Regions from separate parts of the Aquincola sp. J276 genome, predicted to be linked through region 2. Evidence: predicted binding sites of a transcription regulator. Region 2 holds the regulator's gene; the other holds the start of a gene.
The links. Region 2 encodes FliA, which starts transcription of late flagellar genes. Its sites were predicted from a motif close to CTAAAGTTTNNNNNNNNNNNGCCGNTA; they were not measured.
Positions count from the first base shown of each region.

Region 1: a site for FliA is predicted at 5,469-5,495, ahead of LRS14_RS26575 (chemotaxis protein CheX). Genes of this name have one in related genera too.

Region 1 is NZ_JAJONC010000002.1:1,873,549-1,887,937, forward strand. Features, by position in the region: gene LRS14_RS26550 (ABC transporter ATP-binding protein) at 1-461, shown strand, start outside; gene LRS14_RS26555 (ATP-binding cassette domain-containing protein) at 458-1,102, shown strand; gene LRS14_RS26560 (methyl-accepting chemotaxis protein) at 1,118-2,923, opposite strand; gene LRS14_RS26565 (S9 family peptidase) at 3,107-4,465, shown strand; gene LRS14_RS26570 (LysR family transcriptional regulator) at 4,472-5,395, opposite strand; gene LRS14_RS26575 (chemotaxis protein CheX) at 5,555-6,517, shown strand; gene LRS14_RS26580 (response regulator) at 6,534-6,902, shown strand; gene LRS14_RS26585 (LysR family transcriptional regulator) at 6,924-7,823, opposite strand; gene LRS14_RS26590 (kelch-like protein) at 7,920-8,951, shown strand; gene LRS14_RS26595 (ABC transporter ATP-binding protein) at 8,968-9,798, opposite strand; gene LRS14_RS26600 (hypothetical protein) at 9,795-10,121, opposite strand; gene LRS14_RS26605 (SDR family oxidoreductase) at 10,176-11,171, opposite strand; gene LRS14_RS26610 (response regulator transcription factor) at 11,409-12,095, shown strand; gene LRS14_RS26615 (HAMP domain-containing sensor histidine kinase) at 12,076-13,482, shown strand; partial or broken gene LRS14_RS26620 (alpha/beta hydrolase) at 13,479-14,258, shown strand; partial or broken gene LRS14_RS30825 (hypothetical protein) at 14,289-14,389, opposite strand, start outside.
Region 2 is NZ_JAJONC010000002.1:1,401,604-1,415,992, reverse strand. Features, by position in the region: gene LRS14_RS24435 (PLP-dependent aspartate aminotransferase family protein) at 1-696, opposite strand, end outside; gene LRS14_RS24430 (FKBP-type peptidyl-prolyl cis-trans isomerase) at 713-1,171, opposite strand; gene xylB (xylulokinase) at 1,235-2,680, shown strand; gene LRS14_RS24420 (methyl-accepting chemotaxis protein) at 2,670-4,055, opposite strand; gene LRS14_RS24415 (RNA polymerase sigma factor FliA) at 4,113-4,826, opposite strand; gene LRS14_RS24410 (hypothetical protein) at 4,845-5,639, opposite strand; gene flhF (flagellar biosynthesis protein FlhF) at 5,654-7,300, opposite strand; gene flhA (flagellar biosynthesis protein FlhA) at 7,297-9,414, opposite strand; gene flhB (flagellar biosynthesis protein FlhB) at 9,506-10,669, opposite strand; gene LRS14_RS24390 (flagellar transcriptional regulator FlhD) at 10,783-11,070, opposite strand; gene LRS14_RS24385 (hypothetical protein) at 11,220-11,669, opposite strand; gene LRS14_RS24380 (protein phosphatase CheZ) at 11,761-12,393, opposite strand; gene cheY (chemotaxis response regulator CheY) at 12,416-12,814, opposite strand; gene motB (flagellar motor protein MotB) at 12,844-13,788, opposite strand; gene motA (flagellar motor stator protein MotA) at 13,917-14,389, opposite strand, start outside.

The DNA of each region.
Region 1 (14,389 bases), 470 kb from region 2:
TGGCGCCCGAGCGCAGCGTGGCCGACAACGTGGCGGTGATGCTGGACGCGCTGCCCATGTCAGCTGCTGGCCGAGCCACGGCGCTGCAGGCGGCCCTGGCGTTCACCGGACTCTCGCGCCTGCAGCACCAGGCCTGTGGCACGCTGGGCCCCTTCCCGCGCCGCTGCGTGGAGCTGGCGCGGGCGCTGGCCGGAACGCCGCGGCTGCTGCTGCTGGACGAACCCGCCGCCGGGCTGGACGCCGCGGAACGCGAGGCGCTGTGCGGGCTGCTCGCCCGCATTCCCGGCGAGACGGGCGCGCAGCTGCTGCTGGTGGACCACGACATCGACCTCGTCGCCCGCTGCTGCCGGCAGCTGCTGGTGCTGGAAGCTGGCCGTGTGCTGGCCCTGGGCGACAAGGCGCAGGTGCTGGCCTCGCCCACCGTGCGCGCAGCCTGCCTGGGCGAGGTGCCTCCGCCATGATGGAAGCCCGTGGCGTGGTGGCCGGCCGCGGCCCCGGCACTGCCGCCCGCGCGCCGCTGCATTTCCAGCTGGCGCCGGGGCGCATCAGCCTGCTGCTGGGCCCCAACGGCAGTGGCAAGAGCAGCCTGCTGCTGGCGCTGGCCGGGCTGCTGCCGCTGCAGCAGGGCACGCTGTGGCTGGACGGCCGCCGCATCGACGGCCTGCCACCCGAGCGGCGGCGCGCGCTGGGCCTGGCGCTGGTGCCGGAAGGCCCTGCGGTGCTGCCCGGCCTGACGGTGCAGGACAACCTGCGCGCGGGCGGCAGCGGGCTGCGCCGTGCCGCGCTGCAGGCTGCCGTGGAACGCATGCTGCAGCGCTTTCCGGAGCTGCGGCCCTGCCTGGGCCAGGCTGCGGGCACGTTGTCCGGCGGCCAGTGCAAGCTGCTGGCACTGGCCCAGGCCCTGGTGGGCGGGCCGCGCTACCTGCTGCTGGATGAACCGATGCTGGCGCTGGCGCCGCCCGTGGTGCAGCGGCTGCGCGGGCTGCTGCCGCTGCTGCGCGAGGAAGGCATCGGCCTGCTGCTGGCCGAGCCGCCGCCCGCGCCGGCGCTGCGGGCGCTGGCGGACGACCTGCTGCCGCTGCCGCCGGCGGGCGGGCGCTGAGGCGGGGGCGACGCTTCAGGCGCCGATGCGGAAGCCGCCGATCACCTGCGCCAGGTGGCGCGCCTGGTCCTTCAGGCTCTCGGCAGCGGCGGCCGACTCTTCCACCAGCGCCGCGTTCTGCTGCGTCATCTGGTCGACTTCCGCCACCGCGGCATTGATCTCGCCAATGCCCTCGCCCTGCTGCGACGTGCCGGCGGTGATCTGCTGCACGATCTGGCTCACCTGCTGCACGCTGGCCAGGATGCGGGTCATCGACTCGCCGGCCTCGCCCACCAGCCGGCCGCCCTGCTCCACGCGCTGCGTGCTGTCCTGGATCAGGCCCTTGATCTCGCGCGCCGCCTCGGCGCAGCGGCGGGCCAGCAGCCGCACCTCGGCCGCCACCACCGCGAAGCCCTTGCCCTGCTCGCCGGCGCGGGCGGCTTCCACCGCGGCATTCAGCGCCAGGATGTTGGTCTGGAAGGCGATGGCATCGATGACGGCGGTGATGTCGGCGATCTTGCCGGAGCTGGCACGGATCTCGTCCATCGTGGCGATCACCTGGCCCACCACCTCGCCACCGCGGCCGGCCAGTTCGGCCGAGCCGTTGGCCACCTGGGTGCCGCTGGCGGCATGGCCCTCGCTGCGCCGCACCAGTTGCGTCATCTGCTCCATCGACGAGGCGGTCTGCTGCAGGTTGCTGGCGGTCAGCTCGGTGCGGCTGCTCAGGTCCTGCGCGCCCATGGCGATCTCGCGCGAGGCATGGGCGATGGACTCGGCGCTGTTGCGCACCTCGCGCATCACCTGCTCGATGCGGCCGACGAAGCTGTTGAATGCGGTGGCGATGGCCGCGATCTCGTCGCGGCCCCGGGCCGGCAGCCGCTGGGTGAGGTCGCCGGTGCCGGAGCCGATCTGCAGCATGGCCGCATGCACCGTGCGCAGGCCGCCCAGCAGCGCATTGATCGACACGGTGGCCGTGGCCGCGGCCGCACCGCCCACCAGCAGCAGCGCCGCGCCCAGGCTGAGCAGCAGCGCGTCCAGCCGGGCCAGTGCCTCGCCGCGCTGGGCGGCGGTGACCATCAGCCAGTCGGTGCCCGGCACCGGCGCGGCCTTCAGCAGATAGCTGCCCTGGCCCATGCGCACCGCCGCCGGCGGCAGCGCCGTGTCGTGCAGCGTGCGCAGCAGCTCGGGCGTGAGTTCGGGCGACAGCTCCAGCGCCGGCTTCAGGATGGCACCCGGCTGCGGATGCGCCAGCACCCGGCCCTGGCTGTCCAGCAGGAACACATGGCCGCTGGGCGTGGGATGGATGTTGGCCAGGCCGGCCACCACGTTGTCGATGGTGACGTCGGTGCCCACCACCGCCGTCACCTGCGCGCCGCTGCGCACGGCCTGGGCGAAGGTGACGACCAGCTTCTTAGACGAGGCCGCCAGGTACGGCGCGGTCAGCACCGGCCCGGGGCTGTCCTGGGCCAGCCGGTACCACGGGCGGGCGGTGGGGTCGTAGTCGGCCGCGCGCTGGCGGCGCGGCACCGACAGCATGCGCTTGTCGGCATGGCCGACGTAGGCCAGCTCCAGCTCGCCGGCGGTGAGCGCCTGCTGCAGCGCGGCGTCGGGCTCGGCCAGCAGGGCGGCGGGCTGCAGCGCGGCCACCAGCCGCTTGTTGGCGGCCACCCAGTCGCCCAGCTTGGCCGCCTCGGACTGCGCGATGCGGCCCAGCTGCAGCTGCATGTCCTCCAGCATGGAGGCGCGGGTGAAGCGGTAGCTGATGAAGCCGACGATGGCGATCGCGGCGACCACGATCAGCAGGCTGGTGGCGATCAGGCGGAAGCGGACGGTGGAGAACATGGGGACATCGCGCCGGCGTTCGCCGCGCTGGTTACTTTTCACTTTTTGCATATCGGTCGAATGCAGCAGACGTTGAGCGCCACCGCCATATCCACCGCATATGGCTGACCGCTGCCCCGGATATTTGACGTATGTGCACCGCCCTCTGAACATGCCCGTCAGAACAACCTGACGGAGACAAGCATGGGTGCACGACATTGGAAGGGCCTGCTGGCGGCGGCTGCGCTGGCCGCGGCGGGATGCAACAGCGACGGCCATGGCGACGATGCCTTTGGCCGCGAGGCGGCCCCGGTGGCGGCCAGCTGCCCGGAGGCGGTGCCCACCACCGCCCGCTGCCTGTCCGGCCGCGACTCGGCCGGCGCCTACTACCTTATCGCGTTGCCGGCGCAGTGGAACGGCCACCTGGTGCTGCATGCTCACGGCGGCCCCAGCCTGGAGGCCCCCACGCCCGAACGCGCGGTGGAAGACCTGACCCGCTGGGCGGTGATGGTGAAGGCCGGCTATGCCTGGGCCGGCTCCACCTTCCGCCAGGGCGGCGTGGAGGTGCGCGACGCGGCCGAGGACACCGAGCGCCTGCGCCGCATCTTCCGCGAGCATGTGGCCCAGCCCCAGCGCACCGTGCTGCACGGCCAGTCCTGGGGCGCAGGCGTGGCCGCCAAGGCCGCCGAGACCTACACCGCCGCCAGCGTGGGCAGCACGCCGTACGACGCGGTGCTGCTGACCAGCGGCGTGCTGGCCGGCGGCACCCGCTCCTACGACTTCCGGCTCGACCTGCGGGTGGTGTACCAGTACCTGTGCAACAACCACCCGCGGCCCACCGAGCCGGCCTACCCGCTGAACATCGGCCTGCCGGCCGATTCGACGATGACGCAGGCCGACCTGAATGCCCGCACCGCCGAATGCCTGGGCCTGGACAAGCCCGCCGCGCAGCGCACGCCGGAGCAGCAGCGCAAGGTGCAGACCATCGCCAGCGTCATCCGCATTCCGGCCAGCGCCATCCAGTCGCACCTGAACTGGGGCACCTTCCACTTCCGCGACGTGGTGAGCCTGCGCACCGGCGGCGCCAGCCCCTTCGGCAACACCGGCGTGCAGTACACCGGCTCCGAGGACGATGCGGCGTTGAACGCGGGCGTGCTGCGCTACCGCGCCGATCCGCAGGCCGTGACCCGCTTCGCCGAGGACACCGATCCCACCGGCCGCATCCCGGTGCCGGTGCTCAGCACCAAGTGGATCGACGATCCCACCGCCTTCGTGGAGCTGGACGCCTACTTCGCGCAGGTGATGGCGCAGGGCGGCAGCGCCGACCGGCTGGTGCAGACCTTCACCACCCGCGGCACCCACAGCTACATCAGCGACCCCACCTATCCCACGCTGATGAATGCGCTGCTGGCCTGGGTGGAACAAGGCAGCAAGCCCACGCCGGCCAGCGTGGCGCAGCAATGTCCCGCGCTGGAGGCCACCTTCGGCGCCGGCTGCAGCTTTGCGCCCGACTACCGGCCCGCCGCGCTGGACACGCGCGTGCCGCCCCGCACGCGGCCCTGAACCGGCTCAGCGCGCCGGCCGCTGCACCGGCGCATGCCGGTCCAGCAGCGCGGCCACCCAGTCGATGAACACCCGCAGCTTGGCGCTCACATGCCGGTTGGGCGCGAAGGCCAGGTACAGCGGCATCGGCTCGAAGCGCCAGTCGGTGAACAGCGGCCGCAGTTCGCCGCCGGCCAGGTGGGCGCGCGCCATGTACTCGGGCAGCCACAGCACGCCCAGCCCGGCCAGGCCGGCGGCCAGGTAGGCATTGCCGTCGTCCACCGCCAGCAGGTGGCGGCCCTGCACCTCCACCTGCTCCGCGCCGCGCCGCATGCGCAGCGGCAGCACCCGGCCGCTGCGCTTCCACAGGAAGCCCACCACCTGGTGCGGTGCCGATGCCAGCGCCTGCGGATGGCCGGGCGTGCCATGCCGCTCCAGGTAGGCCGGCGCGGCATAGCAGCCCAGCGGCAGGTCGGCCACGTGCCGGGCGATCAGGCCGCTGTCGGGGAGGGTGCCGCCGCGCAGCACGCAGTCCACATGCTCGCCGATCACGTCCACCACGCGGTCGCTCACGCCCAGGTGCAGCTGGATGTCGGGATGGCGGGCATGGAAGTCCGGCAGTGCCGGCACCAGCAGCAGGCGCGCCAGCGGGCTGGGCACGTCCACCCGCAGCAGGCCGCGTGGCGAGGCCGCGCCGGCCGACAGGCTGGTCTCGGCATCGTCCATGTCGGCCAGCAGCCGCAGCACCCGCTCGTAGTACGCGGCGCCCTCGGCCGTCACCTGCACCTGGCGGGTGGTGCGGTGGAGCAGCTTGACCCGCAGCCGCGCCTCCAGCTGCTGCACCAGCTGCGTGACGGTGGCGCGGCTGAGCTGCAGCGAGTGGGCCGCCTGGGTGAAGCTGCCGGACTCCACCACCCGGGCAAAGGCCTGCATCGCATCGAATCTGTCCATCTCGGGGGGCACTCCAGCCGGCCGCCGCGGGGCCGGCACGGGCGGCATTGTGGGTGCGCGCGCGACGGCCGGGTTTCAGTGCGCCGGGCGGCGGCCGATATGGTGTGCTGCGCACCTCCCGGGGGGCCGTGCCAGACCACCACCATGAGGACGCCGCCGATGAACGAGCCCACGTTTCTTGCCGCCAAGGTACTGCTGCTGGAGCACGATCCGGCGCATTACGCCAGCCTGCTGGAGTGCTGCGAGTCGCTGGGGCTGATCACCGTGCCGCGCGCGGCCGCCGACGCGCTGGAGGCGCTGTCGCAGCACAAGGACCTGGGCGGCGTGCTGCTGGCCGAGGACCTGCCCTGCGACCACCCCGACAGCCTGCGCCTGGCCATCGCGCTGCACCGCCAGCGGCCGGAGCTGCCCATCTTCCTGCGCCGCACCAGCACGCGGGTGCTCAACGAGGACGAGGCGCGGGCGGTGACCCACCCCTGGCCCAGCGGCGACGTGGCCACGCTGCGCGATCACATCAACCACAGCCTGTTCGGCATGCGCTACCCCACCCCGCTGGTGGACGGCGTGATCGAGCTGAGCTGCAACGCCATCCGCTCGATGTTCCCGAATGCCGAGGTGGTGGCCGAGCCGCCCTACGTGGTGCACGACCGCATCATCTACGGCCAGGTATCCACCCTCATCGCGCTGGAAAGCACATGGTGCCGCGGCTACATGATGCTGCAGACCGAGGAAGGCGCGCTGCGCCAGGGCATGGCCCAGGGCATGGGGTTCGAGGGCGTGGGCGGCGACCTGGGTTTCCGCGAGCTGAACAACCTGCTGGGCGAGACCACCAACCTGGTGTGGGGCGCGTTCAAGAACCGCTACATACCGCCCGAGGCCTTCGCCAACCAGCAGACGCAGGTGCCCATCGTCATCAACCACGAGCAGAAGTACATCTCGTTCGGCTCGCAGGACCCGCAGCTGTGCATCCGCTACCTGCTGACCGACCCGCGCCGGCCGCGCCAGCCGCCGGTGACCATCGTGCAGCGCTTCATCTTCAACCTGCTGTTCGTGCCCGAGGCCTTCATCGAGTTCTCGGCCAGCGCCGGCTCGGCCAGCACGGGCGAGCTCGAGTTCTTCTGATCCGGAGTTTGTTCGCATGGCCCAGATCCTGGTGGTCGACGACTCGAGCACGATGCGCGAGATCGTGTCCGGCTATCTCACCCACAACGGCTTCGAGGTGGCGGTGGCCAACGACGGCCGCGACGGCCTGAAGCTGCTGCAGGAGGATGCCGGCATCAAGCTGGTGGTCAGCGACATCAACATGCCCAACATGGACGGCCTGACCATGGCCGAGAAGATCCGCACCGAGCTGGGCAACACCGCGGTGCGCATCGTGATGCTGACCACCGAGGACAACGCCGGCATGCGCGCCCGCGGCAAGGAGATCGGCATCACCGGCTGGATCGTCAAGCCCTTCCGCGGCGAGGCGGTGCTGGGGCCGTTCAGGAAGCTCTGCGGGATGTGAGCAAGGCGGCAGCGCCGGCCCTCAAGGCGCATCCGCCCCGGCCGCGCGCACGAAGTCCACGAAGGCCCTCAGGGCGGCGGACAGGAAGCGCTGCCGCGGGTAGTAGAGGTACGGCGGGCCGATGCCCGGCGACCAGCCTTCCAGCACCCGCACCAGCTGCCCCGCAGCCAGTTCGCGCTCCACGTACTTCTCGTGCACGTAGGCCAGGCCCGCGCCGGCCACCGCCGCATTGACCGCCACCTGCGCGTCATTGACCACCAGGCGGGGCTCGGCGATCTCGGGCGCGAGGTGGCGTCGCTGGAAGTCCCATGGCTGCAGGCCGCCCGCCGGAAACCGACGCCGGATGCAATCGTGTCCCGCCAGGTCGCGCGGCGACTTCGGCATCGGCCGGCGCGAGAAGTACGCCGGCGATCCCACCACGGCGTAGCGCTGCGGCGCACCGATGCGCACCGCCACCATGTCCTGCTGCAGGTCCTTGTCGATGCGCACGCCGGCATCGAAGCCGTCGCGCACGATGTCGGCCTTGGCCGCGTCGGCGGTGATCTCGATGGACACGCCCGGATGCTGCGCCAGGAAGCGGGCCGCCAGGCCCGCCAGCAGGAACTGCGCGACCGGCGCGGGCGCATTGATGCGCAGCGAGCCCAGGGGCGAGCCGCGGTGCGCGTTGAGCTCCTCCACCGCCTTCTGGATCATGGCGAGGCCCGGCTCCAGCTGCGCGAGCAGGGCCAGCCCGGCGGCAGTGGGCGTCACGCTGCGCGTGGTGCGGGTGAGCAGGGCGACGCCCAACTGGTCTTCCAGCCGGCGGATGGTCTGGCTGATCAGCGAGACCGACACGTCGCGCTGCGTGGCCACGGCACGGAAGCTCCGATGCCTGGCGACGGCCGCGAACACGTCCAGGTCGGGCAGCACGGATCGGGTCATTGTTAAGCCTGGTTGAACGCCCCGTGCACGATTATCCATCTGGTGCCGACGGCCACCGCTGCCTACGATCCGCTGGAACAACCGGGGCCCGACACCATGAGCAACCACCACCGCCAACTCCGCAGCCTCACCCTGGCCGCAGCCGCCCTCCTGGGCTTGGCCGCCCATGCGCAGCCCGTGCCCCGCTGGGAGGCGGCCGCGCCGGCCGGCGTGGCCCGGCAGGAGCTGTATCCGGAGGTGCTGGACGGCAAGCTGTACGTGGCCGGCGGCCTGCTCAGCCCCAACACGGGCTATTCGGCGCACTTCGAGGCCTGGGACCCGGCCCGGCGCCGCTGGACGCGGCTGGCCACCCTGCCCGAGGCCCGGCACCACATCGCGCTGGCCGCGACCGACGGGCGGCTGTGGGGCATCGGCGGATTCAGCGGCGGCTTTCCCAACTGGCGTGCACAGGCCACCGTCCACTGGTACGCACCCGATGCGGACCGCTGGCACCCAGGGCCCGGCTTGACGCAGCCGCGTGCGGAAGGCATTGCGGCGGCCGTGCAGGGCAAGATCTATCTCGTCGGCGGGCGGGTGCCGGCATTCGCCGGTGCCAGCCACTTCAATGACCATGAGGACACCGTGCTGGCCGAGGTGCTCGACCCCGCCACCGGACGCTGGAGCCGGCTGCCCGATGCGCCGACGGCACGCAACAGCGCCGCCTCCGCGGTGATCGACGGCCGCATCTATGTCGTCGGCGGCCGCAGCGCGCAGAAGCAGGCCGATGGCACGCTGCGCCAGGTCAACGTCGCCGCGCTGGAAGTGTTCGATCCCGCCAGCAACACCTGGACCACCCGCAGGCCGATGCCGCAGGCACGCGGCGGACTGGCTGCGGCCGCCTACCGGGGCAAGCTCTACGTGTTCGGCGGCGAGCAATGGGTGCCCGAGCAGCAGGTGTTTGCCGACGCCTGGGTCTACGACCCTGCGGCGGACCGCTGGGATGCACTGCCGCCCATGCCCACGGCCCGCCACGGCCTGGGCGCCGCCACGCTCGGCAACCGCATCCACCTGGTAGGCGGCGGCCTGCGCGTGGGTGGCAACGCCGCCAGCGACGTGCACGAGGTGCTGGTGCTCGACGACAGGCCGTGAGCCCGCGCGGCCGATGTCATGCCGTCAGGCCGAAGTCCGCGGCCAGGCCCGGCGCGGGATGGTGGAAGCGCAGCGGACCGTCCGGCTCGCCGCGCAGGAACTGCCGCGTCTCGGGATCGGTGCCGGCCATCAGCTGTGCCGGCGTGCCCTGTGCCACGATGCGGCCCTGCCGGGCCAGCAGCACCACCCGGTCGCTGATCGCCATGCACTGGGCCACGTCGTGGCTCACCACCAGGGAGGTGGCCCCGGTGGCATCGTTCAGCCGGCGGATCAGCTGGGCCGTCACGCCGATGCTGATGGGGTCCAGGCCGGCGAACGGTTCGTCGTACAGGATCAGCTCCGGGTCCAGCGCGATGGCGCGGGCCAGGGCCACGCGGCGGGCCATGCCGCCGGACAGCTGGCCGATGCGCAGCCCCACGGCGCCGCGCAGGCCCACCGCCTGCAGCTTCATCAGCACCAGGTCGCGCACCGCGGCCTCGGGCAGCGAGGTGTGCTCCCGCAACGGGAAGGCGACGTTCTCGTAGACCGTCAGGTCGGTGAACAGGGCGCCGAACTGGAACAGCATGCCCATGCGGCGGCGCAGCGCGTAGAGCCGGCGCCGATGCCGGGGATCGAGCACCTCGCCGTCGATCAGCACGCGGCCGGCGTCTGCCGCCTGCAGGCCGCCGACCAGCCGCATCAGCGTGGTCTTGCCGCAGCCGGAGCCACCCAGGATGGTGGTGACCTGCCCGCGGGGAAACCGCAGCGACAGGTCCGACAGCACGCGCGCGGTGGTGTCGTAGCCGAAGCTCACACGGTCGAGCTCCACGAAGGCCTCGGGCTTCGGGCCCGTGGCGCGGCGGCTCAACTCGCGCACGGGCGCTGCGCGGCCTGGGCGGACAGCAGCCCGATGCGGCGTTGCGCCTCGCTCGAGGCGGCGCCCGCATCGGCATAGCGCGCGGCCACCACGAAGGGCAGCACCGCATGCCACGACTCGCTCTTGGCCTGTTCGGCGGCCGCCCGGGTGGCCTGCGCGGCGGCCACCTCGCGGGCCAGCTCCTCGCAGGACAAGGCGGGGAACTGCGCTTCGGCCACGCTGCTCCTGGGTATCTGCGCGCAGGCCATCACCAGCGTGGGGCCGGTCAGCAGGGTGGCGATGCGCAGGGCGAGGGTCTTGGAGGGGAACTGCATGGGAGGCTCTCGTCGGGGGTGGAAGAAGCTGTGCATGGCGGGCTGGCGCGGCGCTCAGCGCGCGGGCTGCGGCAGCGGGATGCCGGTGCGGGTGGGCGTGAAGCTGGCGGTCCGAGATCCGTCCGGCCTTCCGGCCGCGGGGAACGTGCATGCGGTCAGCCGTTCGGAGTCCGCCCACAGCCTGGCCGCGACGTCCCGGTCCAGCGCCTGCGGCGGAATCTCCACCTGCGTGGCTGCGCCGCGCAGTTCGCGCCAGCCGTCGGGGCCGATGTAGGTCCCGCCTTCCATGCCCGGCGAGGTGGCGGCCATCAGGCTGGGCCATGCGCCGTGTGCCGCCGGCTGGAACAGGAACCACAGGCCGCGGCGCGCCAGGCCGGGCAGGCTCCAGCGGCCGGCCCCGTTGGGGAGCAGCTCGGTGCGGGCCACGCCCGGGTGCGCGGCCAGGCTGCGCAGGCCCCAGCCGGCGGCGTCGCTGCGGCGCTGCAGCTCCAGCGCAAACATCAGGCAGGCCAGCTTCGACTGGCTGTACACCGCCATCGGCTGGTAGTGCCGCTGCGCATGCAGGTTGTCGAAGTCGATGCGCCCGCGCTGCGCGGCGATGCTGGACAGCGTGACCACGCGGGCGGCTGCGGCCTGGCGCAGCAGGGGCAGCAGCCGGGCCGTCAAGGCGAAGTGGCCGAGGTGGTTGGTGCCCAGTTGAAGCTCGAAGCCGTCGGCGGTCAGCTGCCGGGTCGGCGGTGCCATCACGCCAGCGTTGTTGATCAACAGCTCCAGCGTGGTCCCGCTGCCGGCCAGCGCCTCGCTGAACCGCCGGATGGAGGCCAGGCTGGCCAGGTCCAGCTCACGGAATGCCACCCGGGCGTCGGGCACTTCGCGCTGGATGCGCCGCACCGACGCCGCGCCCTTGGCCGCATCGCGCCCGGCCAGCACGACCTGCGCACCGGCCCGGGCCAGCGCCAGCGCCGCTTCCAGGCCGAGGCCTCCGGTGCCGGTGATGACCGCGGTGCGGCCGTGTTGAGGTGGAATGTGGGGGGCGGTCGGTTGCGGCATGGTGCGGGCGCTTCGTCCAAGCGGTGTGTTGCGGTCGAAGGCCATGTTCCAGCCGCCTTCATTACCGCCGACTTACCCGCCGACAGACCCGCCCACCGCCGTGGACGCAGCGCTGGAAAGAAGCCCGTAATTCATGCAGGCCCAGACTGGCCGGCCGCCATCCGCAGGAGTCATTGCCTTGCATCACCCAGCACCGTTCGACCAGGCCAGGCCCCGTGCCGCGCCTGCCCACCGCGCATGAGCCGCATCGCCATGGTGGAGGACCACGCGCGCCTGGCCACGCTGGTACGCCAGGCGCTGCAGGCCGCGGGCATCGCCTCCGACGTGTTCGCTTCCCTGGCCGAGGCCTGGGGCGCGGCGCAGCGCCTGGACTACGTGGCCTGGGTGATCGACCGCGGCCTGCCGGATGGCGACGGGCTGGAACTGGTGCGGCGCATGCGCGGCGCCGGCATGCGGGCGCCCTGCCTGATGCTGACCGCGCGCGACGCGCTGCACGACCGGGTCGACGGGCTGGACTCCGGTGCCGACGACTACCTGACCAAGCCCTTCCCGATGGAGGAGCTGGTGGCGCGCGTTCGGGCGCTGATGCGCCGGCCGGCGGCCATGCTGGAGAACGCGCCAGCCCATGGCGACCTGCGCATCGACGTCGACAGCGGCCGCCTGTGCCGCGACCATGAATCGGTATCGCTCGCACCGGCCGAGCTGCAGATCATGACGGCCTTGCTGCGCCATGCCGGCCGCCCGCTGCGGCGCAGCGCGCTGGAGCTGGCGGCATGGGGCCTGGCCGAGGCGGTCACGCCCAACGCACTGGATGTGGCGCTGCATCGCCTGCGTCGCAAGCTGCTGGCCATCGGCTCCGCGCAGCACATCGAGAACATCCGCAACTATGGCTATGCCCTCCGCGATGAACCACCGATGCCTTAGCCTGCTGGGCCGCCTGCGGCTGTTCTTCCTGCTCGGCATGGCCGGCAGTGCGCTGCTGGTGGTGCTGCTGGTCACGCTGCTGGGCGATGCCTGGTCGCGCACGCTGCTGGCGCAGAAGGCGGAGCTGTTCGCCGAACGGCTGTCCGAGCACCTGCGCTTCGATGCCGAGGGCCAGGCCGTGGGCTTCGATGCCCAGGTGATCGAGCCCTGGATCCTCACCAGCCTGGCCACCGAGATGCAGGTGCGCATCGTCGACGAGGACGGCCGCGTGCTGTACACGAATGGCGAAGCCCGGCCGCTGGGCAGCGCGCCGCAGTTCCGGCTGCCGCCGCAGGAGTCGGTGGGCATCGAACACGCCGGCGTGGCCATGCACCTGGCCACGCGGAGCCTCGACGCCCGGGGCAGGCGGCTGGCGGTGCAGGTCGCGGCGAGCGAGCGGTTCGTCGGCCTGCTGCGCGAGTCCTTCGGGGCGCCGGGCATGCGCCGCGGCGTGCTGGCGATGTCCGCCACCTTCCTAGTGGTCTTCCTCGTCTCGTTCCAATGGCTGCTGCGCCGCAGCCTGCGGCCGCTGCATGCGGCCTCGGCAGCGGCGCAGCGCATCTCGCCCAGCGCGCTGGCCGAGCGGCTGGACGCCACGGCGCAGCCGGCCGAGATCCGGCCGCTGGTGGAGGCCTTCAACCAGGCGCTGGACCGCCTGCAGCAGGGCTTCGAGGCGCAGCAGCACTTCCTGGCCAGCGCGGCGCACGAGCTGAAGACGCCGCTGGCGCTGATCCGCGCGCAGGTGGAACTGGGCCGCCGGGACGAGGCGCAGGCCCCGCTGCTGGCCGACATCGACCGCATGGGGCGCCAGGTGCAGCAGCTGCTGTTGCTGGCCGAGACCAGCGAACCGCTGAACTACCAGGTGGCGGCCATCGATCCGCGCCCCATCCTGGCCGAGGTGTGCGACGTGATGAACCGCGTCGCCGGCCGTCGTGCGGTGCAGGTGGAGCTGCATGCCGACCCGGGCCTGCACAGCTGGACGGCGGACCGCGGTGCGCTGTTCACGCTGCTGAAGAACCTGCTGGAGAACGCCATCCAGCACAGCCGGGAAGGCAGCGCGGTGAAGTTGCTGGCCGGCAAGGGCGGCTTCCGCGTTACCGACCAGGGGCCGGGCATTGCCGCCCACGACCTGCCCCGCATCTTCGACCGCTTCTGGCGCGGGGCCGACCGGCGCGACGAAGGCGCGGGCCTCGGCCTGTCGATCTGCGCCGCCATCGCCGAGGCGCACGGATGGCGCATCGTTCCCCGGCCGCTGGAGGTCGGGCTGTGCATGGATGTGCGCATGGCGGCCGATGAGGCATCGCCGGCCGCCCTGGCCGTGACCGGCGCCGGCGGGAGGCAGCCATGAACGGGCGGCCATGGCGCGGCCTCGCCGGGCTGCTGGTCCTGGGCCTGCTGGGCGGCTGCGCCAGCGACGCGGGCCCTGGCCTGCAGACCGTGCACGACAGTTTTGCGGCCTACGAGGCCGACACCCTGCGCCGGGTGGCGGCGCGGCGGGGCGCCCAGGCACCGGACGCCTTGCAGGAGGCGCGGCTCAACGCGCCCCGCGAGTGGCGGCCGGTCGGTCGCCCGACGAGAGGCGGCGTGCTGCTGGTGCATGGCCTGGGCGACTCGCCCTGGTCCTTCCACGACCTGGGGCCGGAGCTGGCACGGCAGGGCTTCCTGGCGCGCAGCGTGCTGCTGCCGGGGCATGGCACCGTGCCCGAGGACATGCTGGAGGTGACGCTGGAAGACTGGCGCCGCACGGTGGCCGAGCAGGCCGAGCTGCTGCGGCGGGACGCCGGCGCGGTCTACCTGGGCGGCTTTTCCACCGGGGCCAACCTGGTGCTGGACCATGCCTACGCCGATCCCCGCGTGGCCGGCCTGCTGCTGTTCTCACCGGCTTTCCGCGCTTCCGTGCCCTTCGGCTGGGTGACCCCGCTGCTGCGTCATGTGCGGCCGTGGCTGGTGGCGCCAACGGCTGCAGCCGAGTCCATTCCCGTGCGCTACTCGGTGGTGCCCACCAACGGCTTCGCCCAGTTCCACCGCAGCAGCCAGCGGGCCCAGCGGCACCTGGGCTCGGGGAGCTTCGACAAGCCGGTGCTGATGGTGCTGGCCGCCAGCGACTCGGTCGTGGACACCGCGCACGCCGTGGAGGCCTTCCGCACGCGCTTCCCGCACCCGGACGCCCGGCTGGTCTGGTACGGCACGCCACCACCCTCGCAGGGCGACACGCGGATGCTCGTGCAGCCGGATGCATTGCCGGCATGGCGCAT
Region 2 (14,389 bases):
CGCCTGGCTGCAGCAGATCACGCCGGCCGTCAGGTCGTGGTGGCCGCCCAGGGCCTTGGTGGCGCTGTGCACCACCACGTCGATGCCCAGCGCATGCGGCTTCTGGTTGATGGGCGAGGCGAAGGTGTTGTCCGCCACGGTGAGGATGCCGCGCGGCCGCGCCAGCGCCGCCACCGCCGCCAGGTCGGTGAGCACCAGCGTGGGGTTGGCCGGGGTCTCCAGCATGATGAGCCGCGTCTCGGGCCGCAGCGCGGCCTCCAGCGCCGCCAGGTCGGTCTGCTCCACGATGGTCACCTGCACGCCGAAGCGCGGCAGCACCTCCTCGAACAGCTTGGCCGTGCTCAAGTAGTGCCGGCCCTGGGCGATGACATGGTCGCCTGCCTTCACCAGCGCCAGCACCGTGGTGCTGATGGCGCCCATGCCGGAGGCGGTGACCAGCGCCGTCTCGGTGCCCTCCAGCCCCGCCACGATGCCGGCCACCCGCTCGTGCGTCGGGTTGCCGTAGCGGGTGTAGTACGCCGCGTGGCGCGGCGTGCCGGCCATCTCGGCGAACTCGGTGGCGTCGCGCGCCCGGAAGGTGGCGCTGTAGTGGATGGGCGGTACCACGCCCACGTCGGTGGACAGCCCGGCGTCGCCATGCAGCAGCCGGGTGGGGTCGTGCCAGGGCGCGTCGCCCGCGGCGTCGTCGGCGCTCATCGTGCGGACCCCTGCGTCACTTGCCGGCGATGCCGAGCAGCTCCACCTCGAACTGCAGCGTGGCATTGGGCGGGATCACGCCGCCGGCGCCGCGCGCGCCATAGGCGATGCCTGGCGGGCAGGTGAGCTTGGCCTTGCCGCCCACCTGGATGCGCTGCACGCCTTCGGTCCAGCAGGGAATGACGCGGTTGAGCGGGAACTCGGCCGGCTGCCCGCGGGCGATGGAGCTGTCGAACTCCTTGCCGTCGGCCAGCACGCCGCGGTAGTGCACGCGCACGGTGTCGGTGGCGGCGGGCTTCGGGCCGCTGCCTTCCTTGATCGACTGGAACACCAGGCCGCTGGGCAGCACCGTGGCGCCCTTTTCCTTGGCGGCGGTGGCGGCCAGGTCGGGCGTGGCCTGCGCCTGCACCGCCAGCGGCGCGGTGGCCAGCAGGCAGGCGAGGGTGGCGGCGATTCGGGTTTGTATCGAGTTCATGCGATTGGTTTGTGGACAGCAGGGTACCGATCATCGCCGGTTGCGCGGCCTAGCATCGCAGCCATGTTTCTCGGGCTGGATTACGGAACCTCGGAGGTCAAGGCACTGCTGCTGGACGCCCACCACCGCGTGCTGGGCAGTGCCGGCGTGCCGCTGTCGCTGAGCCGGCCGCAGCCCGGCTGGAGCGAGCAGCGGCCCGACGACTGGTGGGCCGCCACGCTGGCGGTGTGTGCCGAGCTGCGCGCGGCCCATGCGCATGCCTGGCAGCAGGTGCAGGCCATCGGCCTGTCGGGCCAGATGCATGGCGCGGTGCTGCTGGACGCCGCCGACCACGTGCTGCGCCCCGCCATCCTCTGGAACGACACCCGCGCCGAGGCCGAGTGCGTGGCGATGATGGACGAGCTGCCTGCGCTGCCGATGCTGTCGGGTTGCCTGGCGATGCCCGGCTTCACCGCGCCCAAGCTGCGCTGGCTGGCCACGCACGAGCCGCGCACCTTCGAGCGCGTGGCCAAGGTGCTGCTGCCCAAGGACTTCATCCGCCTGCGCCTGACCGGCGAGCACGTGACCGATGCATCGGACGCCAGCGGCACCACCTGGCTGGACGTTGCCCGCCGCGACTGGAGCGACGAGCTGCTCGCGCTCACCGGCCTGGCCCGCACCCACATGCCGAGGCTGGTCGAAGGCAGCCAGCCCGGTGGCACGCTGCTGGCCAGCACCGCCACCACGCTGGGCCTGCGCGCCGGCATCGTGGTGGCCGGCGGCGCGGGCGACAACGCGGCCAGCGCCATCGGCATGGGCATCGTGCGGCCGGGCATGGGCTTCCTGTCGCTGGGCACCAGCGGCGTGATCTTCGTGGCCACCGACCGCTACCGGCCCAATCCGCGCAGCGCGGTGCATGCCTACTGCCATGCCCTGCCCGGCCAGTGGCACCAGATGAGCGTGATGCTGTCGGCCGCCAGCTGCCTGCGCTGGGCGCGCCAGCTGCTCGGCCGCGGCAGCGATGCCGAGGTGGAGGCCATGGCCGCCCCCACCACGCCGGCGCAGCGCGCGGCCGCGCCGCTGTTCCTGCCCTATCTGGGCGGCGAGCGCACGCCGCACAACAGCGCCACGCTGCGCGCCAGCCTGCACGGCCTGGGCCACGACACCGATGCAGCCGCCATCGCCTATGCGGTGATGGAGGGCGTGGCCTTCGGCCTGGCCGACGGCCATGCGGCGCTGCAGGCCGCAGGTACCACGGTGCAGCGGCTGTCGCTGGTGGGCGGTGGCGCCCGCAGCGCCTTGTGGGCGCAGATGCTGGCCGACGTGCTGGGCGTGGAGATCGCCACCCATGCCGATTCGGCGGCCGGCGGCGCGCTGGGCGCGGCGCGGCTGGGGTGGATGGCGGCGGGCGGCAACCTGCCCGCGGTGTGCACGGCACCGGTGGCGCAGGCGCTGTGTGCGCCCGATGCGCAGGCCGCCCGGCTGCTGGCGCAGCGGCTGCAGCGGTTCCGCGCGCTGTCTAGAACCTGAAGGCCAGCCGCAGCCCGCCCCAGTGGCGGCCGCGCACGGTGATGGGCGCGGCGGCTTCCTTCATCACCACGAACTTGCCACCGCCCATGTCGCGGCGGTAGGTCTGCAGCAGGAAGGGGCGCTGGTTCTGCGCGCTGGCCAGGCCGGTGCGGTCGTTGAAGATGCGGCGATAGCGGCTGTTGGCCGTGTCCCAGGCCAGGTCGCCGCGCTGCGGCTGGTTGTACTGCCTGTTGTGCGTGGCCACGTAGCCGTTGCGATCGGCGGCGATGCAGTACACCACCTTGTCGCTGAGCTTGAGCATGCGTTCCTGCACCGGCGGCAGCAGCCGGTCGGCCAGCGGGCAGAAGCGGGTGGTGTGCTGGGCGGGCTGGGTGCCGGCGATCGGCGCATAGCGCTCGTCGAACAGGTCGGCCAACTTGATGCTGCCCTGTTGCAGCGCGCCTTCCAGCAGCTGGCCCACCTCGGCCGCGGCCTGCTGCACGGCCTGGATGTAGGGCGTGTCCTCGGTCACCACGCCGCTGTCGGCGGCCATCTCGATGAGCTGCTCGCTCACCTTCAGCAGGCTTTCGCTGCGCTGGATCGCGGTGTCCAGCGCACGGCTGGTCTGGCGCATGTCCGTCTCGATCACGGCCATCTGCTGGTCGAGCTGGCCACAGGCGCCTCGGCTCTGCTCGGCGGCGGCGGCAATGCGGGTCACCTGCTCGGCCACCGCATCCAGCGCGGCATGCACGCCGCTCTGGTCGGCGGCCTTCGCGGCGCTGCCGGCAGGGCTGGAGGAGGGCGCCTGGATCTCGCGCGCCAGGCTGCCGATGCGTTCGTCCAGGTGGGCCATGGTGCCCATGATGTCCTTGGACGAGGCCTCCACCCGGGCGGCCAGGTCCTTCACCGCATCGGCCACCACGCCGAAGCCGCGGCCGGCCTCACCGGCTCGCTTGGCTTCCACGCTGGCATTGAAGGCCACCAGCCGCGTCTGCAGTGCAATCTGGGTGATGTCGGAGGCGGCCTCGGCCACCTTGCGCAGCGTCTCGACGATGCCGGTCACCTCGCTGCCCACCGCATGCACCGCCTCGCGGGCGCGGGCCACGGCGACCACCGAATGCTCGGTGTGGCTGCCGATGACCTGCTGCACCCGGGCCACGTCCTGCACCTGGCGGGCCAGCTCGCGCGCGGCCTCGGCCTGGGCGGTGGCCGTCTTGTGGGTGTCGTCGATCACGCCGCGCACCTCGGCGGCCTCGCGGCCCAGGCGGGAGGCATGCTGGGCCAGCCGGCCCACCACCGGCGTGGCTTCCTGCGGCGGCACGGCGGCGGCGACGGCAGCGGCCGCGGGCACGCCCTCGGCCAGCGAGGGGGCCATCTTCCACAACGACTTCAGCATGGCGACACCTCGGGTACTGCGGGTACTGCGACTACAAGGACTGGAGGGAAGCTGCGATCACCACTCGCGCAGCTTGACGCGCAGCCGGGCGATGCTCTGGCTGTGCAGCTGGCACACGCGGCTTTCGGTCACCTTGAGCACGGCCGCGATCTCCTTGAGATTCATGTCGTGCTCGTAGTACATGCTCATCACGTACTGCTCGCGCTCGGGCAGCAGCTTGATGGCATCGACCAGCGCGGTGCGCATGCGCATGTCCTGCAGCACCGCCATCGGGTTGGCTTCCTCGGTGCCGACGTGGCGCTCGAGGTAGTCGTCGTCGCCTTCGTCGCCGCTGAGGTCTTCCAGGTACACCAGCTGCGTGCCGCGCACCTTGCCCAGCAGCTCCTGGTATTCCACCAGCGTGATGCCCATCTCCACCGCGATCTCGGACTCATGCGGTGCGCGGCCGAGCTTCTGCTCCAGCTTGTGCACGGCGGCCTCGATGTTGCGCTGCTGGCGGCGGTTGCCGCGGCTCATCCAGTCGCTGCCGCGCAGCTCGTCGAGCATGGCGCCGCGGATGCGCTGGGTGGCGAAGGTCTCGAACTGCACGCCCTGCGCGGCATCGAAGCGGCCCAGCGCATCGTTCAGGCCGATCATGCCGACCTGGATCAGGTCGTCGATCTCCACGTTGGCGGGCAGCTTGGCGATCATCTGATGGGCGAGCCGGCGCACCAACGGGCTGTACTGCTTCAGCATCGCGTTGTTGTCGGTACGGCCTTTGGCGTTGTACATGCTCTTGGCTCCAGGAATTCAGTTGGCCATCAGCGAAGCCGAGGCTGGGACGTGCGGTTGCCAGGCGGCAGGCGGTGCGGCTTCCAGTGCGGCGGTGTCGTCGGCCAGCAGCTTGCGCACCATGCGCACCAGCGCGGCGTCGGGCGCCTCGGCCACGTTGCACGCCGGGTCCACCGCCACCCAGTCGTGCACCGCCGCGCCCAGGAAGCTGTCGGCGCAGTGGGCGATCTGGCGCGCCACATGCTCGCGGCGCGTGCGCTGCGGGCCCACGGCCAGCATGAGGTCGAAGGCCATCAGGCCGCTGCGGGCCGACAGGACCTTCATCGCCGCATAGGCATGGGTGACGCTGGGCGCATGATCGGCGGCCAGCAGCACCGGGCGCACCGCGCGGTGGCTGAACAGCCGGCTCAGTTCGCTGGCGCCGGCATGCACCAGCACCACGTCGGCCTGCGGGGCGGCGTCGGTCAGCTGGCGCAGCAGCCCGGCGCAGGAGCCGCGGGTGTCCACATGGCGCAGCGGCAGGCCGCGCGCGGCCAGGTAGCTGATCTGCGGCGACAGCTCCTCGATGCCGGCGGCCAGGTCCAGCTGCGTCAGCTCATGCGGCTCGGGTGCGGTGTCGGCGGCATCCACCAGCAGCAGCTTGCGGCCGGTGGCGGCGATGGCCGAGGTCAGTCGTTCGATCAGCACGGTGGCGAAGGCCACGTGCGGGTTGCTGGCCACCGCGATGTAGCGGGTGCGCGTGGGGCTGAACAGGCGGCGCAAGCCGTCGGCCTGGTCGAGCGGTGCGCTGCGGCTGGCGTAGAAGTCACGCATGTCGTCTCGGGTCCTCAGGCGTGGGCGGAGTGGCCGCGGGCGGCTTGCGAGCCCGCGAAGATCAGGTTCACGTCGTTGGCGTCCATGCGCCAGGAAGCGGCCGGCACGGCCTTGAAGGCCCGCTGCACCAGCGACTGGGCCGACAGCCGGTGCCAGTCCTCCGGCACGCGCTGGCCGTTGGCCACGCCCACCACGCGCAGCTTGTGGCGGATCAGCGCATCCAGCGCCGGGCCCAGCTTCACGGCCTCGTCGATCTTGGACAGCACCACGCCGCGGCAGGCCTTGGCCTGGTAGCTCAGCATCACGTCCTCGATGGTCTCGCCCTGCGCGCTGGCGTTGACCACCAGCAGCTTCTGGATGGCGCGGTGGCCCACCATGTCCAGCAGCTCGCGGGTGCGGCTGTCACGCTGCGCCATGCCGGCGGTGTCTATCACCACCATCTTCTTGCCGCTCAGCAGGTCCAGCAGGTCTTCCAGCGAAGCGCGGTCGTGGGCGGTGTGCACCGGCACGCCGAGGATGCGGCCATAGGTGCGCAGCTGCTCGTGCGCGCCCACGCGGTAGGCATCCAGGGTGATGAGGCCCAGGTGGCCGGCGCCGTGCTTGGTGGCGAACGCCGCGGCGATCTTCGCTGTGGTGGTGGTCTTGCCCACGCCGGTGGAGCCGATCATGGCGTACACGCCGCCGGCATCCTCCAGCGCCGGCTCATGGTCGGCGGCCAGCAGGTTGCGCTCCAGCACGCTGGCGGCCCAGCTGGTCTCGTCCAGTGCATCGGCGGGCAGGCCGTCGGCCAGCTTGCGGATCAGCGCGGGCGAGAAGCCGCAGTCCAGCAGCTTCTGCGTCAGGTTGGCCTGGCGCGGGTTGCGCTGCATGCGTTCCATGAAGGCCAGGGCGCCGAAGCGTTCCTCGATCAGGCCCTTCATCGAGCGCAGCTCGCTCATCATCTCGAACTGGCTGTCGCGGGCGGCGGCCTGCAGCTCGTCGTCCAGCGGGGCCTGGGCCTGGCGGATCTCGTCGCGCAGCACCGGCGGGCGGCGGCGCGGCGGCTCGGCGCGCAGCGGCTCCAGCGCGGGCAGCTCATGGCGCACGGTGCGCGGCGCGGGCTCGCGCTCACGCTCGGCTTCACGCTGGCGCGGTGCCGCGCGTGCGGCGGCGGCCGGTGCCTCGGGCGACAGCTCGGCCTTGCGGCGCTTGAGCATGCGCTCGCGCACGTAGTCCTGGAAGGTGAGGGTGCTCATGCCCAGGCGGCCGACGTCGCGCTCCACGTCCTCGGCCGGCTCGGCGGCTTCGATGCGGGGCTCGACGCGCTCGTCCATGCGCGGGTCGAAGCGGGAGTCGATGCGTGCATCCAGCCGGCTGTCGGCGCGGGCCTCGCGGCGGGCCTCGATCCGCTGCTCCAGCCGCGAAGGTTCGGCGCGCATGCCGTCGCGCAGGTCGCGGTGGCGGGCCGGGGCGGCCGGTGCCGGGGCCGGCTCGGCGCGCACGGTGCCGGCCTGGCTGGCGGCACGCTCGATCTGCTGCATGCCGTCCGGCGCCATCGCCAGCACCTCCACGCCTTCGGCGCAGGGCCGGGTGGACAGCACGACCGCGTCGTCGCCGAAGGCCTGGCGGACCAGGTTCAGTGCGTCGCGCGAGGTGCGCCCGGTGAAGCGCTTGACGTTCATGCCGTGCCTCCAATGATCGAACCGATCCGGATCGTGTGGGTGTCAGGAATCTCGCTGTGGGCCAGCACCTTCAGCCGCGGCGCCGCGCGGCGCAGCAGCCGCGCCATCGGGGCGCGGATCAGGTCGGGCACCAGCAGGCAGGCCGGCACGCCCAGCTCTTCCTGCTGGCGCGAGGTGTCGGCCGCGCCGCGGGTGATGCTTTCGGCCACGCCGGGGTCCAGCGCGGCGCCGTGCGGCGAGGTGAGGGCCTGGGTGACCAGGCGCTCCAGTTCGGGGTCGAGCGCGATCACGTCCAGCTCGCGGGTGCCGCCGTAGATCTGCTGCACGATGGCCGGGGCCAGGTGCACGCGGATGCGGCGGGCCAGCTCGGTGGGGTCGGTGACGACGGCGGCATGCTCGGCCATGCATTCGACGATGGAGCGCATGTCGCGGATGTGGACGCCTTCTTCGAGCAGCAGTTGCAGGACCTTTTGCACCGTAGCGATTCCGACCATCTTGGGGATCACGTCCTCGATCAGCTTGGGAGCGAGCTTGGTGACGTGTTCGACCAGGTTTTGAACTTCGACCCGGCCCAGCAACTTGGCGGCATGGACCTGCATCAAGTGTGAAAGATGGGTGGCCACGACGGTCGAGCAATCAACAACCGTAAATCCGGCCATTTGGGCCACCTCCCGCTGGCGCTCGTCGATCCAGGTCGCGGGCAGGCCGAAGGCGGGATCGGTGGTCTTGGTGCCGATGAGCTGCTGCGTGGCGCCGCCCGGGTTGATGGCCAGCAGCATCCCCGGGAAGGCCTCGGCCTCGCCCACCACGGCGCCGCGCAGCGACACGCGGTACATGCTGGGCTTGAGCTCCAGGTTGTCGCGGATGTGCACCGGCGGCGGCAGGAAGCCCACGTCCTGCGCGAACTTCTTGCGCACGCCCTTGATGCGGCCCAGCAGGTCGCCCTTGCGCTCCTTGTCCACCAGGGCGATGAGGCGGTAGCCCACCTCCAGGCTCAGCGTGTCCACCGGCACCAGGTCGTCCCAGCTGGCTTCCACGTTGGTGGGCGCGGCCTCGGCGCCGGGGCCGCCGGCGGCACCCGGCGCGCCGGGCGCGGGCGCCGGGGCGGCCTTGGCCTTCAGCTCGGCCTGGTGGGCCTTCCAGGCCAGCGCGCCGGTGCCGGCCGCGATCAGCAGGAACACCAGGTTGGGCATGCCGGGAATGACGCCGATCAGGCCGATGACGCCAGCCGTCAAACCCAGGGAGGTGGGCGAGCCGAACACCTGCTTGCGCACCTGGCTGCCGATGTCGGTGCCCTTGCCCACGCGCGAGACCACCATGGCCGCGGCCACCGACACCAGCAGCGCCGGGATCTGCGCCACCAGCGCATCGCCCACGGCCAGCAGCACGTAGCTGTTGGCGGCCTCGCTGGCCGTCAGCCCGTGCTGCACCACGCCGATGATGAAGCCGCCCACCAGGTTGATGAACAGGATCAGCAGGCCGGCGATGGCGTCGCCGCGCACGTACTTGCTGGCACCGTCCATGGAGCCGAAGAAGTCGGCTTCCTCGCTGACCTCGGCGCGGCGCTTCTTGGCCTCGTCCTCGTTGATCAGGCCGGCGTTGAGGTCGGCGTCGATGGCCATCTGCTTGCCGGGCATGGCGTCCAGCGCGAACCGGGCGCCCACCTCGGCGATGCGCTCGGCGCCCTTGGTCACCACGATGAAGTTGATGACCACCAGGATGGCGAAGACGATCAGGCCGACGGCGAAGTTGCCGCCGATCAGGAAGTGGCCGAAGGATTCGATCACCTTGCCCGCAGCGCCCGGGCCGGTGTGGCCCTCCATCAGCACCACGCGGGTGGAGGCCACGTTCAACGACAGCCGCAGCAGCGTGGTGACCAGCAGCACCGACGGGAAGGCCGAGAAGTCCAGCGGCCGCACCATGTTGGCCGCCACCATCATCACCATCAGCGCCATGGCGATGTTGAAGGTGAAGGCCACGTCGAGCACGAAGCCCGGCAGCGGCAGCACCATCATCGACAGCACGATCACCACGAACAGCGGACCCACCAGCGCCCGCACCATGGCGGCGTTGTCACCGAAGAGGTTCTGCAGGCGGGCAAGGCTCGGGTTCATGAGCCGGGATTGTTCCGGCGCCCCGCCGAACTTGAGCCGGAATAAGGGGAGGAAACCCGCCTCTTACTTCACCCCCCGGCGCCGGCCGCCGCTAGCGCTTGCCGCGAGGCTGGCGAGCCTGCGCGGCCGGATTGTGCGGGTCCAGCTCCGGCGGCACCGGCAGCTCGGGCAGCTCGCCGGGCTGCGGCGCCTCGCCGGCCATCGCCGCGCGCAGCTGGTACACGTAGGCCAGCACCTGGGCCACCGCGGAGAACAGTGCGCCGGGAATCTCCTTGTCCAGCTCGCCGTGCTGGTACAGCGCCCGCGCCAGCGGCGGCGCCTGCAGCACCGGGACCTTGGCCTCGCGGGCGATGTCGCGGATGCGCAGGGCCAGCAGGTCGGCGCCCAGGGCCACCACGCGGGGCGCGCCCATCTTCTTCTCGTCGTACTGCAGGGCCACCGCATAGTGGGTGGGGTTCATCACCACCAGGTCGGCGTTGGGCACGGCGGCCAGCATGCGCTTGCGGGCCATCTCGCGCATCTTCACCTTCATCTTCTGCTTGATTTCCTGGTTGCCCTCGACTTCCTTGTACTCGTCCTTCACGTCCTGGTGGCTCATCTTCAGGCTTTCGGAGAGCTTCCAGCGCTGGTAGGGCACGTCGATGGCGGCGAACAGCGCCAGCGTGATCACCACCTGGATCAGGCCGGTGAGCGAGGCGCTCATCGCATGCTGGATGGCCGCGGGCAGCGGCATCGTCAGCGTGGCCGAGAACTCCTCGATGCGCGACTGCAGGTACAGCGTGCCCACGGTGCCCAGCACCGCGGCCAGCAGCGTGCTCTTGAGCGCGCCGATGAGCTGGTCCTTGCCGAACAGCTTGGCGATGCCGGTCAGCGGATTGAACTTCTCGAACTTGGGCGCCAGCGCCTGGGTGCTGAAGTTCCAGCCGCCCGACAGGCAGGCGCTGGCCACGCCCACCAGCGCCATCACCACGCCCACCGGCACCACCACCATCAGCATCTGGGCCGCGAGCGTGGCCGCGCGCTCGCCCATCAGCTTGGGGTTCTGCAGCAGCGCATGATCGAAGCGCAGGCCCTGCATCAGGATCTGCTGCATCCACTGGCCGATGTCGGGCGCCCACTTCACCAGCAGCCAGCCGCCGATGGCGATGGCCAGGAAATGCCCGAAGTCGGGTGAACGCGCCACCTGGCCCTGTTCACGGGCCTTGCGGCGCTTGCGTTCACTGGCGGGTAGGGTCTTGTCCTGGGCGTCGGCCATGGCAGCTGCGGTTCAAGGCCCCGCATGGTGCCGGGCGCAGGCGTCCGGCATGGCCGGAAAAGGCCGGCATTCGCGGTGCAGCCGAAGTGCTTGGCGCAGCCTGGCGGTGCGGCTCAGTCTTCGCCGCCGGCAGCGGGACCGGCGCCGTGGCCGGGCAGGTGATGGGTCACCAGGTCCCACACCAGCTCGTCGTCCAGCCGGAAGCTGCACACCAGCGTGTTGCCCGAGGCGGTGCGCGCCATCTGCGAAGGGGTCATGCGCTCGATCACCTGGGCGGCTTCCTCGCCGATGCCCAGTTGCGCCAGCGCGGCGGCGCGGTCGGTGCGCAGCAGGGTCTGCGCCAGCATCAGGTAGGCGACGTTGGCTTCGCGGATCTCCGCAAGGATCTGGCTGCTGTTCATGAGGTGCGGCGCACGCCGCCGGCGTTCTTGGCCCACCACTGTAGGAGGGGCCTGGCCGGCGCCGCCAGCCACCGCGGCGCCATGCGCGCTGTCACGCTTGTTCGGCGGCTTGTGTCGGCCTGTTTCCTACAGCGCCGGCCGCCGCCGGTTCAGGCCGACAGGTCGACGCTGGCCCCGGGCGCTGCGGTGCCCGGGCCGGCATAGCGGGTGGCGGCCGCGGCGGCGCGGCTGCGTTCGTCGGTGGCGACGGCGCTGCTGCCGTAGGCCGGCGCGGCGGCGCGGCAGGCCGCACAGGTGCAGGCCGCGCCATGCTTGGAGCCGGCACCGAAGCCGATGCTGAAGGGGAGCTCGATGTCCGAAGGCGGCCGCGGCAGCGAAGCCTGCTGCTGATGCGCCGCCAGGGCGGCCGCCTGGGCCTGCGGTGCACCGGCCACGGCCTGTGCCGCGGCGGTGGGCGCTGCAGCGACGGCGCCCGCAGCGGCCATGGCCGTCGCGGGTGTTTCGCCGGCCGCCAGTGCAGCGGGCGCGGCGCGCCGCTCGGCGGCTGCGGAGGTCAGCAGTGCAGGGCTTGCGTGGGCACTGGGCGAAATGGCGTTCATGATCACCCCGGAAGAATGGCTCCTGGGTGTCTTACGGCATTTCCGGGCCGGGCTTGAGGCCGGCAGGGCGCAGCGGCTGCGCCCACATGTGTCAGAACCCCAGGCTGGCCAGGAGATCGTCGACTTCGCTCTGGTCCTGGACCACGTCGGTGCGGCCCTCGGGGTTGACCACCGGACCGTTGAGCAGCGTGGTTTCCACCTTGTGCGCCTGCTCGGGCGGCGCGGCCTGCACCAGCAGCTTGACCAGGCTGTCTTCCAGGTCGGTGGCCAGCGAGACCACCTTGGCCACCACCTGGCCGGTGAGGTCATGGAAGTCCTGCGCCAGCATGATGTCGGTCAGGTGCATGTCGATGCGGGCGGTGGCCTGCTCCACCTCGCCCACGAAGTTCATCACCGAGCCCGAAGCCACGGCACGTACCGGGTCGGCAACGATGGCCGCGGCAATGGCACGCGTCTGCTCGGTGATGGAGTGGTGTTCCAGCTTGGCGCTGTCCACCGAGTTCAGCACCTTGTCGGCCGCATCGGCCGTCTTCTTGGCGATGTAGCTCAGGCGGCTGCGGGCGTCGGGCAGGCCGTCGGCCGCGTCCTTCAGCTTGGGCATCACGCCCAGTTGCTGCAGCGTGTCGTGCAGCTGGCGGGTGATGGTGCCCAGCTGCTGGAAGATTTCCGGCGAAGCTTGCGCGGCCATCTGCGGCGCCAAGGCGGCGATGTCATCCATTTTCATCGGGTGCTCCTGGGTGCCTGCTTCAGGCGGTCGCGGCAAGTTTCTGCATGATCTTCTGGACCTTTTCTTCCAGCGTCGCCTTGGTGAAAGGCTTGACGATGTAGCCGGCGGCGCCCGACTGGGCGGCCAGCACGATGTCCTCCTTGCGGGCCTCGGCCGTCACCATCAGCACCGGCAGGTGCTTCAGCGAGTCGTCCGACTTGATGGCCTTCAGCAGGTCGAAGCCGTTCATGTTGGGCATGTTGATGTCGGAGACGACGAAGTCGAACTTCTGCGCCTTCAGCATCTGCAGCGCGATGGCGCCGTCCTCGGCTTCATCGGCGTTGTTGCAACCCATTTCCTTGAGCAGGCCCCGCACGATGCGGCGCATGGTCGAGAAGTCGTCGACGATGAGAAATTTCAGTTCGGTGGTGCTGCTCATGGGAGGGCTTCCTCTCGGGGAATGAGGCTTTATCGGAGGTTGACGAGGGGACTTGAGGCGGGCCGGATCGACGGCACGCCGGTGGCTTCCGCCACCTCGGGCGCGGTACGGAAAACGCGGTCCTCGGCATCACGGTTCATCACGATGATGCTGATGCGGCGGTTCTGTGCGTTGAGCGGTTCGTCATTGACGAACAGCGTGCTGGAGGCCAGGCCCTGCACCCGCAGGATGCGGTGGTCGGGCAGGCCGCCCAGGATGAGTTCGCGGCGCGAGGCATTGGCGCGGTCGGCCGACAGCTCCCAGTTGCTGTAGCCGCGTTCGCCGCCGGAGAACGGATGGGCGTCGGTATGGCCTTCCAGCGTGAGCCGGTTGGGCACCTCGCCCAGCACCGCGCCGATCTCGCGCAGCAGCTCGCGCATGTAGGGCTTCACCTCGGCGCTGCCGCTGTCGAACATGGGTCGGTTCTGCTCGTCGACGATCTGGATGCGCAGGCCGTCGCGGGTCATGTCCAGGCGGATCTGGCTGGCCAGCGGCGCCAGCTTGGCATTGGCGCCGATCTTCTGCTCGACCTTCTGCTTGAGTTCTTCCAGCCGCGCACGCTCGGCGCGCAGCTGCTCTTCCTTCAGCGCCTGCAGGTTCACCGTGGCCTTGGGCGCGGCGATGTCCCCGCGCTTGACCTGGCCGGTGGTGCGCGTCAGGTCCTGGCCGCCGCCCTTGAGCACGTGCGACGAATCGCCCGAGCCGGAACCGCCCGCCTGCAGCGCCACGCGCAGCGGCGACTGGAAGTAGTCGGCGATGCCTTTCTTGTCGCCTTCGGTGGTGCTGCCCAGCAGCCACATGAGCAGGAAGAAGGCCATCATCGCCGTCACGAAGTCGGCATAGGCGATCTTCCAGGCGCCGCCATGGTGACCATGGCCGCCCTTCTTGATCTTCTTGACGATGATCGGCTGCAGCTTCTTGCTGTCACCGGCCATGGTCGGCTCCGCATGCAGGGGTCAGTTCGCCGCCGGGCCGCCCCAAGGCGAACGCGCCCCAAGGGCCACGAGGGGGCCCGTGCCGGTCCCGGGGGCCGACGCTGTACTCGGCGTCTTGGGGGTCGACATCACTTCTTGCCCTTGACGTGGCCTTCCAGCTCCGCAAAGGTCGGGCGCTCCGTCGAGTACAAGACCTTGCGGCCGAACTCCACCGCCACCTGCGGCGCATAGCCCTGCATCGAGGCCAGCAGCGTGGTCTTGATGCACTGCAGCTCCTTGCTGCCTTCGTCCACCTTCTGCTCCAGCAGCCCGGCCAGCGGCTCGAAGATGCCGTAGGCCAGCAGGATGCCGAGGAAGGTGCCCACCAGGGCCGAGCCGATCATGCCGCCCAGCACCGCCGGCGGCTGGCCCACCGAGCCCATGGTGTTCACCACGCCCAGCACCGCAGCCACGATGCCGAAGGCCGGCAGCCCGCCGGCCAGGCGCTGGATGGCGCCCACGGCCGCATGGGCCTCGTGGTGGTGGGTGTCGATCTCGCTGTCCATCAGCGACTCGATCTCGTGCGCGTTCAGGTTGCCCGACACCATCATGCGCAGGTAGT